2 regions of the Pseudomonas sp. MYb327 genome follow, and region 1 is predicted to be linked to the other one. Evidence: predicted binding sites of a transcription regulator. Region 1 holds the regulator's gene; the other holds the start of a gene.
The links. Region 1 encodes FliA, which starts transcription of late flagellar genes. Its sites were predicted from a motif close to CTAAAGTTTNNNNNNNNNNNGCCGNTAA; they were not measured.
Positions count from the first base shown of each region.

Region 2: the regulator FliA is predicted to act here: its motif matches at 1,896-1,923, upstream of ABVN21_RS21305 (methyl-accepting chemotaxis protein).

Region 1 covers NZ_CP159258.1:716,701-722,602, forward strand. The annotation lists gene flhF (flagellar biosynthesis protein FlhF) at 1-708, shown strand, start outside; gene fleN (flagellar synthesis regulator FleN) at 825-1,655, shown strand; gene fliA (RNA polymerase sigma factor FliA) at 1,652-2,392, shown strand; gene ABVN21_RS03225 (chemotaxis response regulator CheY) at 2,559-2,930, shown strand; gene ABVN21_RS03230 (protein phosphatase CheZ) at 2,950-3,738, shown strand; gene ABVN21_RS03235 (chemotaxis protein CheA) at 3,786-5,902, shown strand, end outside.
Region 2 covers NZ_CP159258.1:4,734,823-4,740,724, reverse strand. The annotation lists gene ABVN21_RS21305 (methyl-accepting chemotaxis protein) at 215-1,840, opposite strand; gene ABVN21_RS21300 (hypothetical protein) at 2,116-2,346, shown strand; gene ABVN21_RS21295 (cell division protein ZapA) at 2,343-2,645, shown strand; gene ABVN21_RS21290 (methyl-accepting chemotaxis protein) at 2,746-4,683, shown strand; gene ABVN21_RS21285 (acyl-CoA dehydrogenase) at 4,838-5,902, opposite strand, start outside.

The DNA.
Region 1 (5,902 bases):
GCGCGAATGATTGCCACGCCGGAAATTGAACCGCTGGAAGAGGGCGGCGTGATTGCCATGGTCGGCCCTGCCGGCATGGGCAAGACCACCACCCTGGCCAAGCTGGCTGCTCGTTACGTGCTCAAATACGGCGCGCAGAACATCGCGCTGGTGAGCATGGACAGCTTCCGCATCGGCGCCCAGGAACAACTCAAGACCCTCGGTCGGATTCTCAACGTATCGGTGACGCACGTCGATCCGGGGCAATCGCTGGTGCAGGCGCTGGATCCACTGCTGCGCAAGCGCGTGGTGCTGATCGACACCGCCGGCCTGCAGGCCAGCGATCCGGCGCTGCGCATGCAGCTCGAAAGCCTGGCCGGTCGTGGCATCAAATCAAAAAATTATCTGGTCCTGGCAACCACCAGCCAGAAACAGGTTCTAACCGCCGCTTATCACAGTTACAAGCGTTGCGGGCTTGCCGGCTGCATTCTGACTAAACTGGATGAAACGGCCAGTCTGGGCGAGGTGTTGAGCCTGGCCATCAGTCATGAATTGCCAGTGGCCTACCTGACCGATGGCCCGCGGATTCCGGATGATTTGCATCTGCCGCGTCGTCATCAGTTGGTTAGCCGCGCCGTCAGCGTGCAAATGCAGGAAGAACCCAGCGAAGAAGCCATGGCTGACATGTTCGCTGACATCTACCACAGTCCGACCAAGCAGGTTGGCTGAGGTAAAAATGAATAGTTTTTGTACCTACATCGATGGTCTGCCATGCATTGTTCCGGTTGAGAACGCGCAGCCAGTAATGTGGCCTCCGTCTATGCAAGACAAGGTAAAGAAATAACATGGGCAGCATGCATCCCGTACAGGTGATCGCGGTGACCGGCGGCAAAGGTGGCGTCGGGAAAACTAACGTGTCAGTGAACTTGTCCCTGGCTTTGGCTGAGCTTGGCCGGCGCGTCATGTTGCTGGACGCCGACCTGGGCCTGGCGAACGTCGACGTTCTGCTGGGACTGACACCCAAACGTACTCTGGCCGACGTGATCGAAGGCCGCTGCGAACTGCGCGACGTGCTGTTGCAAGGACCGGGCGGTATCCGCATCGTTCCGGCGGCTTCCGGCACCCAGAGCATGGTTCACTTGAGCCCGGCGCAACACGCCGGTCTGATCCAGGCTTTCAGCGATATTGGCGACAACCTCGACGTGCTGGTGATCGACACCGCTGCAGGTATTGGTGACTCGGTAGTCAGTTTCGTACGCGCTGCGCAAGAAGTGTTGCTGGTGGTCTGCGACGAGCCGACTTCGATCACTGACGCCTACGCATTGATCAAATTGCTCAACCGCGATTACGGCATGAATCGTTTCCGCGTCCTGGCCAATATGGCCCAGAGCCCGCAGGAAGGCCGTAACCTGTTCGCCAAACTGACCAAGGTCACTGACCGCTTCCTGGACGTCGCCCTGCAATACGTCGGCGCTGTGCCGTACGACGAAAGCGTGCGCAAGGCCGTGCAGAAGCAGCGCGCGGTCTACGAAGCGTTCCCGCGTTCCAAGTGCTCGCTGGCGTTCAAGGCCATCGCCCAAAAGGTCGATACCTGGCCGCTGCCAGCCAACCCGCGCGGGCACCTGGAGTTTTTCGTCGAGCGCCTCGTGCAACAAACGGCAGGACCCGTGCTATGACGGCCAGCGGTTACAACCTCTACAAGAAGTCGGCGCGTGACGCGCAGTACGAGCTGATCGAGCGTTACGCGCCACTGGTCAAACGCATTGCCTACCACTTGCTGGCGCGCCTGCCGGCCAGTGTCCAGGTCGAAGACCTGATTCAGGCCGGGATGATCGGCCTGCTTGAAGTATCAACAAAATACGACGCCAGCAAAGGCGCGAGTTTCGAAACGTACGCGGGCATTCGAATCCGCGGCGCCATGCTCGATGAAGTGCGCAAAGGGGACTGGGCGCCACGTTCGGTCCACCGCAATACCCGGATGGTCAGCGATGCTATTCGCTCGATTGAAGCTAAAACCGGCCGTGACGCTAAAGATCACGAAGTTGCGGCCGAACTCCAATTGAGTCTCGACGATTATTACGGGATTTTGAACGACACCCTCGGCAGCCGATTATTCAGTTTCGACGATCTGTTGCAGGACGGCGAACACGAAGGGCTGCACGAGGATGGCGCGAGTGCTCATCTCGAGCCGTCACGCGACCTGGAAGATGAACGCTTCCAGGCGGCGCTGGCGGACGCGATTGCCAATTTGCCGGAGCGTGAGCGACTGGTGTTGGCGCTGTACTACGACGAAGAGTTGAATCTCAAGGAAATCGGTGAAGTCCTGGGGGTTAGCGAATCTCGGGTCAGCCAGTTACACAGCCAGTGCGCGGCCCGTTTGCGGGGGCGTTTGGGAGAGTGGCGAGCGCGCTGAAGGCAGTGTGGGGGCACTGCGACGTGGCTGGTGGGGTGTTGAACCGCGCCGGTCTCGATCCGTTGTACTCCAGACAGTCATCGAGTGCTTTGCCAGATTGATTGAAATGGCGCGTCCAGGTGCTGGGCGCGTTTTAGTCTGCTTGGAGGTCGAATTGGACAAGAACATGAAAATCCTCATCGTTGATGACTTCTCAACGATGCGGCGGATCATAAAAAACCTGTTGCGTGACCTTGGGTTCACCAACACGGTCGAGGCCGACGATGGCACCACGGCCATTCCGGTGCTCAACAGCGGGAGCATCGACTTTCTGGTGACGGACTGGAACATGCCTGGCATGACCGGTATCGATCTGCTGCGCCACGTGCGTGCCGATGAAAAACTCAAGCACTTGCCAGTGCTGATGGTGACCGCTGAAGCCAAGCGCGAACAGATCATCGAAGCAGCCCAGGCCGGTGTAAACGGCTATGTAGTCAAGCCCTTCACGGCCCAGGCGTTGAAAGAAAAAATCGAGAAGATTTTCGAACGCATCGGTTGAACTGCGCCACGGGGGAGCTATGGGGCATAACGAATCTTCGCAGGGCGATTTTGAATCGACCCTGAAAAAACACGCCGTCGAACTGGTCGCGAGCCTTGAAAAAGGCAGGTTTGGCGATGCTGTGCAATTGATCCATGAGCTCAACCAGACCCGTGACCGCGGCCTGTATCAGGAAGTGGGCAAGCTCACCCGCGAGCTACATAGCGCGATCGTCAATTTCCAGATTGACCCGAACATGCCGCAAGCCGAGGAAGTGTCGCAAATCACCGACGCCACCGAGCGTCTGGGGTATGTGGTCAAGCTGACCGAGGCTGCTGCCAACCGCACCATGGACCTGGTGGAAAACGCCACGCCACTGGTCAACAGCCTGGCTGACGAAGCCCAGGCGTTGAGCACGGATTGGGGACGGTTCATGCGCCGCGAAGTCGGCGCCGAAGAGTTCCGCGAACTGGCTCGGCGAGTCGATGGATTCCTGGCACGCAGCAGCGCAGACAATCGCGCTGTGTCGAGCAACCTCAACGACATTCTGCTCGCCCAGGATTATCAGGACCTCACCGGTCAGGTGATCAAGCGTGTGACCCAACTGGTCACCGAAGTTGAAAGCAACCTGCTCAAGCTCGTGCTCATGGCCAGCCAGGTAGACCGCTTCGCGGGCATCGAACATGACCGTGAAGCGATGCTTGCAGAAAAAGATCCACAAAAACATCTCTCTCAGGGTGAAGGTCCGCAGATTCATGCCGATAAAAGAGAAGACGTTGTGTCCGGTCAGGACGATGTGGACGATTTGCTATCCAGCCTGGGATTTTAGATTTTCAGGTTTTTTAGGTTTTTAGACCTGTTAGGAGCACACCATTAATGAGCTTCGGCGCCGATGAAGAGATCCTTCAGGATTTCCTGGTTGAGGCCGGCGAGATTCTAGAGCAACTGTCCGAGCAACTGGTCGAGCTGGAAAGCCGACCGGATGATGCGGACTTGCTCAATGCAATTTTTCGCGGTTTTCACACTGTAAAAGGGGGCGCCGGCTTCCTCCAGCTCAACGAGCTGGTGGAGTGCTGTCACATCGCCGAGAACGTGTTCGACATCCTGCGCAAGGGTGAGCGTCGCGTCGACTCGGAATTGATGGACGTTGTTCTCGAAGCGCTGGACGCGGTGAACAGCATGTTCAGCGAAGTCCGCGAGCGCAGCCCGATCACGGCTGCCACACCTGAATTGCTTGCTGCCCTGGCACGTCTGGCCGAGCCGCAATCGGCTGACGAGGCCGCTCCTGCGCCTGTCGCTGAAGTGGTTGAAGCAGCCATTACCGAAAGCGAATCGGGTGACATCACCGACAATGAATTCGAACAGCTGCTGGACTCGCTGAACGCCGTCAAGGCCCAGGCCGAGGCGCCGGCGGATGCTCCTGCGCCAGCCAGCGATGCGGCGGCCAGCGACGAAATCACCGATGCCGAGTTCGAGTCGTTGCTCGACCAGTTGCACGGTAAAGGCCAGTTCGCCGTCGACGCGGTGGCCCCGTCGGCTGCACCAGCGGCGCCGCAAGCCCCGAAAGCGGCAGGCGACAGCTCCGACATTACCGACGACGAATTCGAATCTCTGCTCGACCAGCTTCATGGCAAAGGCAACTTTGCTGTCGATGCGCTGGAGTCGGCCATCGCGTCGGTGCCGACGCCAGCGGCGCCTACCGCCGCCGCGGCCGGCAGCGATCTGATCACCGATCACGAATTCGAAGCGCTGCTCGACGAGTTGCACGGCAAAGGCAAGTTTGAAGTCGGCAGCGCCAGCGGTGCCAATGCTGCCGTTGCCGCGCCAGTGGCCAAGGCTGCTGCACCGAAACCCGTGGCCAAGGCGCCTGAGCCCAAAGCTGAAGCACCGACACCCGCACCCGCTGCGGCGCCGGCGCCAGCTCGCGCACCCGCTTCGGCGCCGGCGGAAAAACCGGCCAGTGAAGCCGAGACCACTGTGCGGGTTGATACCGCGCGTCTCGACGAAATCATGAACATGGTCGGCGAGTTGGTTCTGGTGCGTAACCGCCTGGTTCGCCTGGGTGCCAACAGCGCCGATGAGGCCATGTCCAAGGCAGTGTCGAACCTTGATGTGGTCACGGCCGACCTGCAAACCGCGGTCATGAAGACCCGGATGCAACCGATCAAGAAAGTTTTCGGGCGCTTCCCGCGCCTGGTTCGTGACCTGGCTCGCCAGCTCAAGAAAGAGATCAACCTGGAACTGGTCGGCGAAGAAACCGACCTCGACAAGAACCTCGTCGAGGCCTTGGCCGATCCGCTGGTCCACTTGGTGCGCAACGCGGTCGACCACGGCATCGAGTCGCCGGAAGAACGCGAAGCCTCGGGCAAGTCCCGCGGTGGCAAGGTGATCCTCGCAGCCGAGCAGGAAGGCGATCACATCCTGTTGTCGATCTCCGATGACGGCAAAGGCATGGACCCGAACGTCCTGCGTTCCATTGCGGTAAAACGCGGTGTGATGGACAAGGATGCGGCCGATCGCTTGAGCGATACCGAATGCTACAACCTGATTTTCGCTCCGGGCTTCTCGACCAAGACCGAGATCTCCGACGTATCGGGTCGTGGTGTGGGCATGGACGTGGTGAAAACCAAGATTTCCCAGCTCAACGGTTCGATCAACATCTACTCGGCCAAGGGCCAGGGGTCGAAGATCGTCATCAAGGTGCCGTTGACCCTGGCGATCATGCCGACGCTGATGGTGATGCTCGGCAACCAGGCGTTCGCATTCCCGTTGGTGAACGTCAACGAGATCTTCCACCTCGACTTGTCGCGCACCAACGTGGTGGACGGCCAGGAAGTGGTGATCGTGCGGGACAAGGCACTGCCATTGTTCTACCTCAAGCGCTGGCTGGTCAGCTCCGCCGCTCATGAAGAGCAGCGCGAAGGCCATGTGGTGATCCTTTCGGTGGGCACTCAGCGAATCGGCTTTGTCGTCGATCAACTGGTGGGCCAGGA
Region 2 (5,902 bases), 2.1 Mb from region 1:
AAAGCTGAAAGGCGGGCACAAACTGACCATGCAGTCTGCGTGCCAGCGATTCTAACCTGTTGAAATGTGATGCTGTCAAAAAGCTTTTGCAGATCAAAAGCCCGGCGCGCTTTCAGCCCTACGCGATCCTTGTAGGAGCCGGGTGGCTGGCGATAGCGATTTCACTGGCGCCATCGCCAGCAAGCCGGCTCCTACAGATCGGGGCGTCTATGGATTAGATGCTAAACCGCCCAACCATGGTGTTCAGGTCTACGGCCAAACGCGACAGCTCACTGCTCGCCGCACTCGTCTGATTGGCACCCGTCGCCGATTGCACCGACAAGTCCCGAATGTTGACCAGATTGCGATCCACTTCCCGGGCCACTTGCGCCTGTTCTTCAGCAGCGCTGGCGATCACCAGGTTGCGCTCGTTGATTTCGACAATCGCGCTGTTGATGGTGTCCAGCGACATCCCGGCGCCACGGGCGATGTTCAGGGTCGACTCGGCGCGCTCGGTGCTGTTGCGCATCGAATCCACGGCGTGCTCGGTGCCGCTCTGAATGCTGCCGATCATGCGTTCGATTTCGCTGGTGGACTGCTGGGTGCGGTGGGCCAAGGCGCGAACCTCGTCCGCCACCACCGCAAACCCGCGACCCGCTTCACCGGCCCGCGCGGCTTCAATGGCCGCGTTCAAGGCCAGCAGGTTGGTCTGGTCGGCCAGGCCGCGAATGACATCCAGCACCTTGCCGATGTCACGGGATTCATTGGCCAGGTCGCCAATCAAGGTCGCAGTGCTCTGAACATCGGCGCTCATGCGTTCGATGGCGCTGACGGTTTCCTGCACCAGATCACGACCGTCGCCGGCGGACGTGGTGGCGTTTTTCGACGCTTCGGACGTGCTGACGGCGTTGCGCGCGACTTCTTCCACGGCGCTGGTCATCTCGTTGACCGCCGTGGCGGCCTGTTCGATTTCGTTGTTCTGCTGGGTCAGGCCACGGGCGCTTTCGTCGGTGACGCTGTTGAGTTCTTCAGCAGCGGACGCCAATTGCGTTGCCGAACCGGAAATCCGCTGCAGGGTGTCGCGCAGTTTGTCCTGCATCTTCGCCATCGCCGCCAGCAGGCGACCAGCCTCGTCCTCCCCGTCGACCTTGATCGGGCGAGTCAGGTTGCCTTCGGCGATTTGCTCGGCGGCGCTCAGGGCGTTAGCGATCGGTTTGGTGATGCTGTTGGTCAGCAACCACGCGAACAGCACGGTCAGGCCGGTAGCAATGACCAGCAGGGTAATGACCAGATTGAACGCCGAGTCGTACTGATCCGCCGCTTGCTGGTTGGTGTCGAGGGTCTGCTGGGTGTTGATCTCCACCAGCTTGCTCAACACCGCGTTGACCGCTTCGGAGTTGCTCAGCAAATCGGCGTTGAGCAGGCTGCGCAGTTCGTCGACCTGATTGTTGCGCGACAGGGTCTTCATCCGGTCTTCGATCTGGCGGTACTGCGCGAGCAACTGCACGTATTGATCGTAGGCGGCGCGCTCCTGCGGGCTGCTGATCAGTTTTTCGTAAGTGGCCTGGGCGGTGCGGATCTGTTGATTGCGCAGATCCAGCAACTCCATGGTCTTTTGCTGAATGTCTGGCTCGCGGTTCACCAGCAGACGATACGACAACACGCGCAGACGCAGGGTCAGTTGGGTGAACTCGTCGAGGCTCGTGATGCTCGGCACGCTGGTGACGGTGATGTTTTCGGCAGCGCCGCGAATCTTGCTCATCTGGTTCAGGGCAAACACCCCCAACACCATCATCAAGCCGCCGATCAGGGCAAAACCGAGGAACGCTCGCGGGGCGATATTCATATTACGAAGGGACATGGTGGTTACCGAAAAGAGCGCACTTGAGCAGTGCCGAGGCTGACGTATGAGTGGCTTATCGGTCATGCGGCTAAAGTCTTGAGCGCTTGCGCGTTTTTGCCGCATAAACGCTGTGGCGACGAAGTGCAGGAACCAGATGGGTCAATCACAGTCTTTAAAGTTCGCGAAGGAGGTCACTCGCCAGCAAAATCAAGGCCTTGCGCCTGGATAACCCTGGCATCCGTGGTGACTTTTCTTTATCGTACGCGCCCTTTGAAAATGCCTGGAAAATCAAAATGTTGGAAACATCCCTAAGCCAATTGGAACAACTGGTCAGCGACCTGGTGCAACAGAACCAGACGTTGGTCAGCACCAACCAGACCCTGAGCGCCGAACTGGCCCAGGCCAAGGATGAAAACGAAAGCCTGCAACTGAACCTGATGGAGCAGGAAGAGAAACAGGGCGCTACCGCCGCACGCATCCAGGCCCTGGTTGAGCGCGTCAGCGCTGGCCCTGTCAGCGCATGAGTTACAACGCCGCAGGGGTAAAAGTCGTCTCGATCCTGGGGGAGGACTATTCGATCAAGGCGCCGGCCGGGGAAGAGCAAACCCTGCTGGACGCTGCAATGATGTTGAAAGCTGCCCTGGCCGACACCAAACGGAAGTACCCGACGCTGATCGGTGACCGCCTGCTGGTACTGGCCGCGATGAATCTTTGTTCGCAGCAGATCGAAATGCAGAAGCAACACAAGCTCGAACTCGACCGTTACCAAGAGCAAGTCAGCGCCACGGTTGAAGTGATCTCCAAGACGATCAATCAGGCCTGATCGGCTTTGCGCACAACCAAAGAATAAATTGTCGTTTGCGCTGTATACAATCGGCACGGCTGTTGCAGTGTTTCAGCCTCTTATTCTTTGGGGGTGCTCCATGCATTTCTGGCGACGCAGTATTCAGTGGCAGTTGATCCTGAGCATGGGCACCGCCCTGTTGGTCAGTATCCTGATCGTGGTTGGCATTTATACCCTCGTGGTCAACCGTCTCGCCCAGAGCTATCTGGTTGAACAAGCGCTGCCGTCGAGCATCGAAGCGATGCGCAACGACATCGAGCGCATCCTCGTTCAACCGCTCACCGCCGCCAAGGACATCGCCAGCAACAGCATGGTGCGCGACTGGCTGGCCGAGGGTGAAAACAGTGCCCAGGCCGCAACATTCACCACATACCTCGAAGGCATCCGCGCCGAACACAAAGCTTTTACCGCGCTGATTGTCGGCACCGCGTCCAACCACTATTTCACCGAAAAAGGCCTGGACCGCACTCTCAGCCGTTCCAATCCGAAAGACGCCTGGTTCTATGCGTTCCTCGACAGCAACCAGCCGCGCACCCTCAATATCGACACCGACACAGCCACCGGAGAATTGACGCTTTTCATCGACCTTAAAGTCGAGAAGGCAGGCAAAGTCGTGGGCGTTGCGGGCCTTGGCCTGAGCATGAAAGAGCTGTCGGAGCTGATTCACAACTTCAGTTTCGGTGAGCGCGGCAAGGTCTATCTCGTGCGTTCCGACGGTTTGGTCCAGGTTCACCCCGAGGCGCAATTCAGCGGCAAACGCAGCCTGGCCGAGCAGATTGGTGCGTCGGCGGCACAATCGGTCATGGGTCAAAAAACCGCCACCAACAGCAGCTTCGTGCGCGATGGCGAAGACTTTCTCGCCTTAAGCCTGCCTCTGCGAGATCTCGGCTGGACACTGGTGGCCGAAGTGCCGCAGTCGCAAATCTATGCCGAAGCCCGACGCGCCATGTGGATGAGCAGCGGCATCGGCCTGGCCGTGGCGCTGGTGTGCCTGTTGCTGGTGGTTTTGCTTGCTCGTGGCTTGGTGCGCCCGATTCGTCAAGTAACAGCGGCGCTGGTGGCCATTGGTAGCGGTGGTGGGGATTTGACCCATCGGCTGGATGCCAGTCGTGCCGATGAGCTGGGTGATCTGGCTCGCGGGTTCAATCGGTTCCTCGACAGCCAGCGCGACATGATCGGGGAAGTGCTGACCACCAGCGAACGCTTGCGCACCGCCGTCGGCCAGGTCGCACGGGTGGTGGACAACACCGCTGAGCGATCCGGACGTCAGCAGGAAATGACCGACATGGTCGCCACCGCGGTCCACGAAATGGGCCTGACCGTGCAGGAAATCGCGCAAAACGCCGGCAACGCGGCGGTCGCCTCGCAAAATGCGCGGGACGAGGCAATGCAGGCGCGGGAAGTGGTCGGTGGTTCGATCCGCCATATAGAAAGCATGTCCGATGAAATCGGCCTCGCAGCGGGCGCGGTGGGTGAGTTGGCCAATCAGGTCGCGTCTATCGATCAGGTACTGGCGGTGATTCGCGGAATTTCCGAACAGACCAACTTGCTGGCGCTCAACGCGGCCATTGAAGCGGCGCGCGCCGGGGACATGGGGCGCGGGTTCGCGGTGGTGGCCGATGAAGTGCGGACATTGGCGCGACGCACGCAATCGTCGACCGATGAGATTCAGCAGATGATCGGCAGTCTCAAGGCAGGGGCGGAGAATGCAGTTTCATCGATGCATTCGGGGCAAGCGGCCACCGGCACGGGGGTCGAGTCGAGTCAGCGCACCGGAGCGTCCTTGACCGCGATTACCGGGCAGGTCGAGCGCATCAGCGACATGAACCACCAAGTGGCGACGGCGACGGAAGAGCAGTCGGCGGTCACCGAAGAGATCAACCGCAACGTGCAGGGGATTTCCGATCTGGCCCGGGCGACGGCGGGGGAGGTCAGGGCTTGTCGCGAGGATTGCCAGACGTTGCAGCGGTTGGCGGATGATCTGGCGCGGCAGATGGGTGGGTTCAAGTTGAGTTAAGAGACCACTCTGTGGCGAGGGAGCTTGCTCCCGCTCGGCTGCGAAGCAGCCGCAAATACAGGCAACTCGGTGCATCATATCTGGGTTGCTGGATTTGGGAGCGCTTCGCACTCCAGCGGGAGCAAGCTCCCTCGCCACAAAAACTTGCCAGTCGTCAGAACCATTCATCCTGCATGCTCAGGCACACATCATCCCGAGCCTCAAGAATCGCCAGTTCATGATGGCAACCCGGCACTTCCCACGTCAGGAAATACCGCGCCGCCTGCAACTTGCCCTTATAGAAACTGACATCCGCCGAATTGCCCTTGGCCAACCCTTCCTCAGCGCGAATCGCCTGTTCCAGCCAGCGCCAGCCAATCACCGTGTGCCCGAACACCTTCAGGTACAGTGCCGAATTCGCCAGGCTACTGTTGACCTTGCCCTGGGCCAGATCGGTCAGCAGGCCAATGGTCACGGTTTGCAGGCGCGCCACCAGTTTCTCCAGTGGTTCACGCAGTGCAGTCAGCGAGTCAAACGCTTGCGCACGCTCGGCAGTGACGGCGATCAGGCGGATCAATTGCTTGAGCCCGGCACCGCCGTTCTGCGCCAGTTTGCGCCCAAGCAAGTCCAGCGACTGAATGCCGTGGGTGCCTTCGTGGATCGGGTTCAGGCGGTTGTCGCGGTAGTACTGTTCCACCGGGTATTCGCGGGTGTAACCGTGACCGCCGAGGATCTGGATCGCCAGTTCGTTGGCCTTCAGGCAAAACTCCGACGGCCAGGATTTGACGATGGGCGTCAGCAAGTCCAGCAGTTCGTGGGCCTGCTTGCGTTCGGCTTCGGTCTCTAGCGTGGTGGTGTCATCGAACAGCCGCGCGGCGTACAAGCCGAGGTCGAACGAGCCTTCGACGTAAGCCTTCTGAGTCAGCAGCATGCGTTTGACGTCGGCATGCTGAATGATCGCCACCGGGGCGGTGTTCGGGTCCTTGCTGTCTGGCACGCGACCCTGCGGACGCTCGCGGGCGTACTCCAGCGAGTACAGGTAACCGGCGTAACCGAGCATCACCGCACCCATGCCGACGCCGATCCGCGCCTCGTTCATCATCTGGAACATGTAGCTCAGGCCATGGTGCGGCTTGCCTACCAGATAACCGACACACTCGCCGTTATCGCCGAAATTCAACGCTGTCGATGTGGTGCCGCGCCAGCCCATCTTGTGGAACAGCCCGGCCAGCAACACATC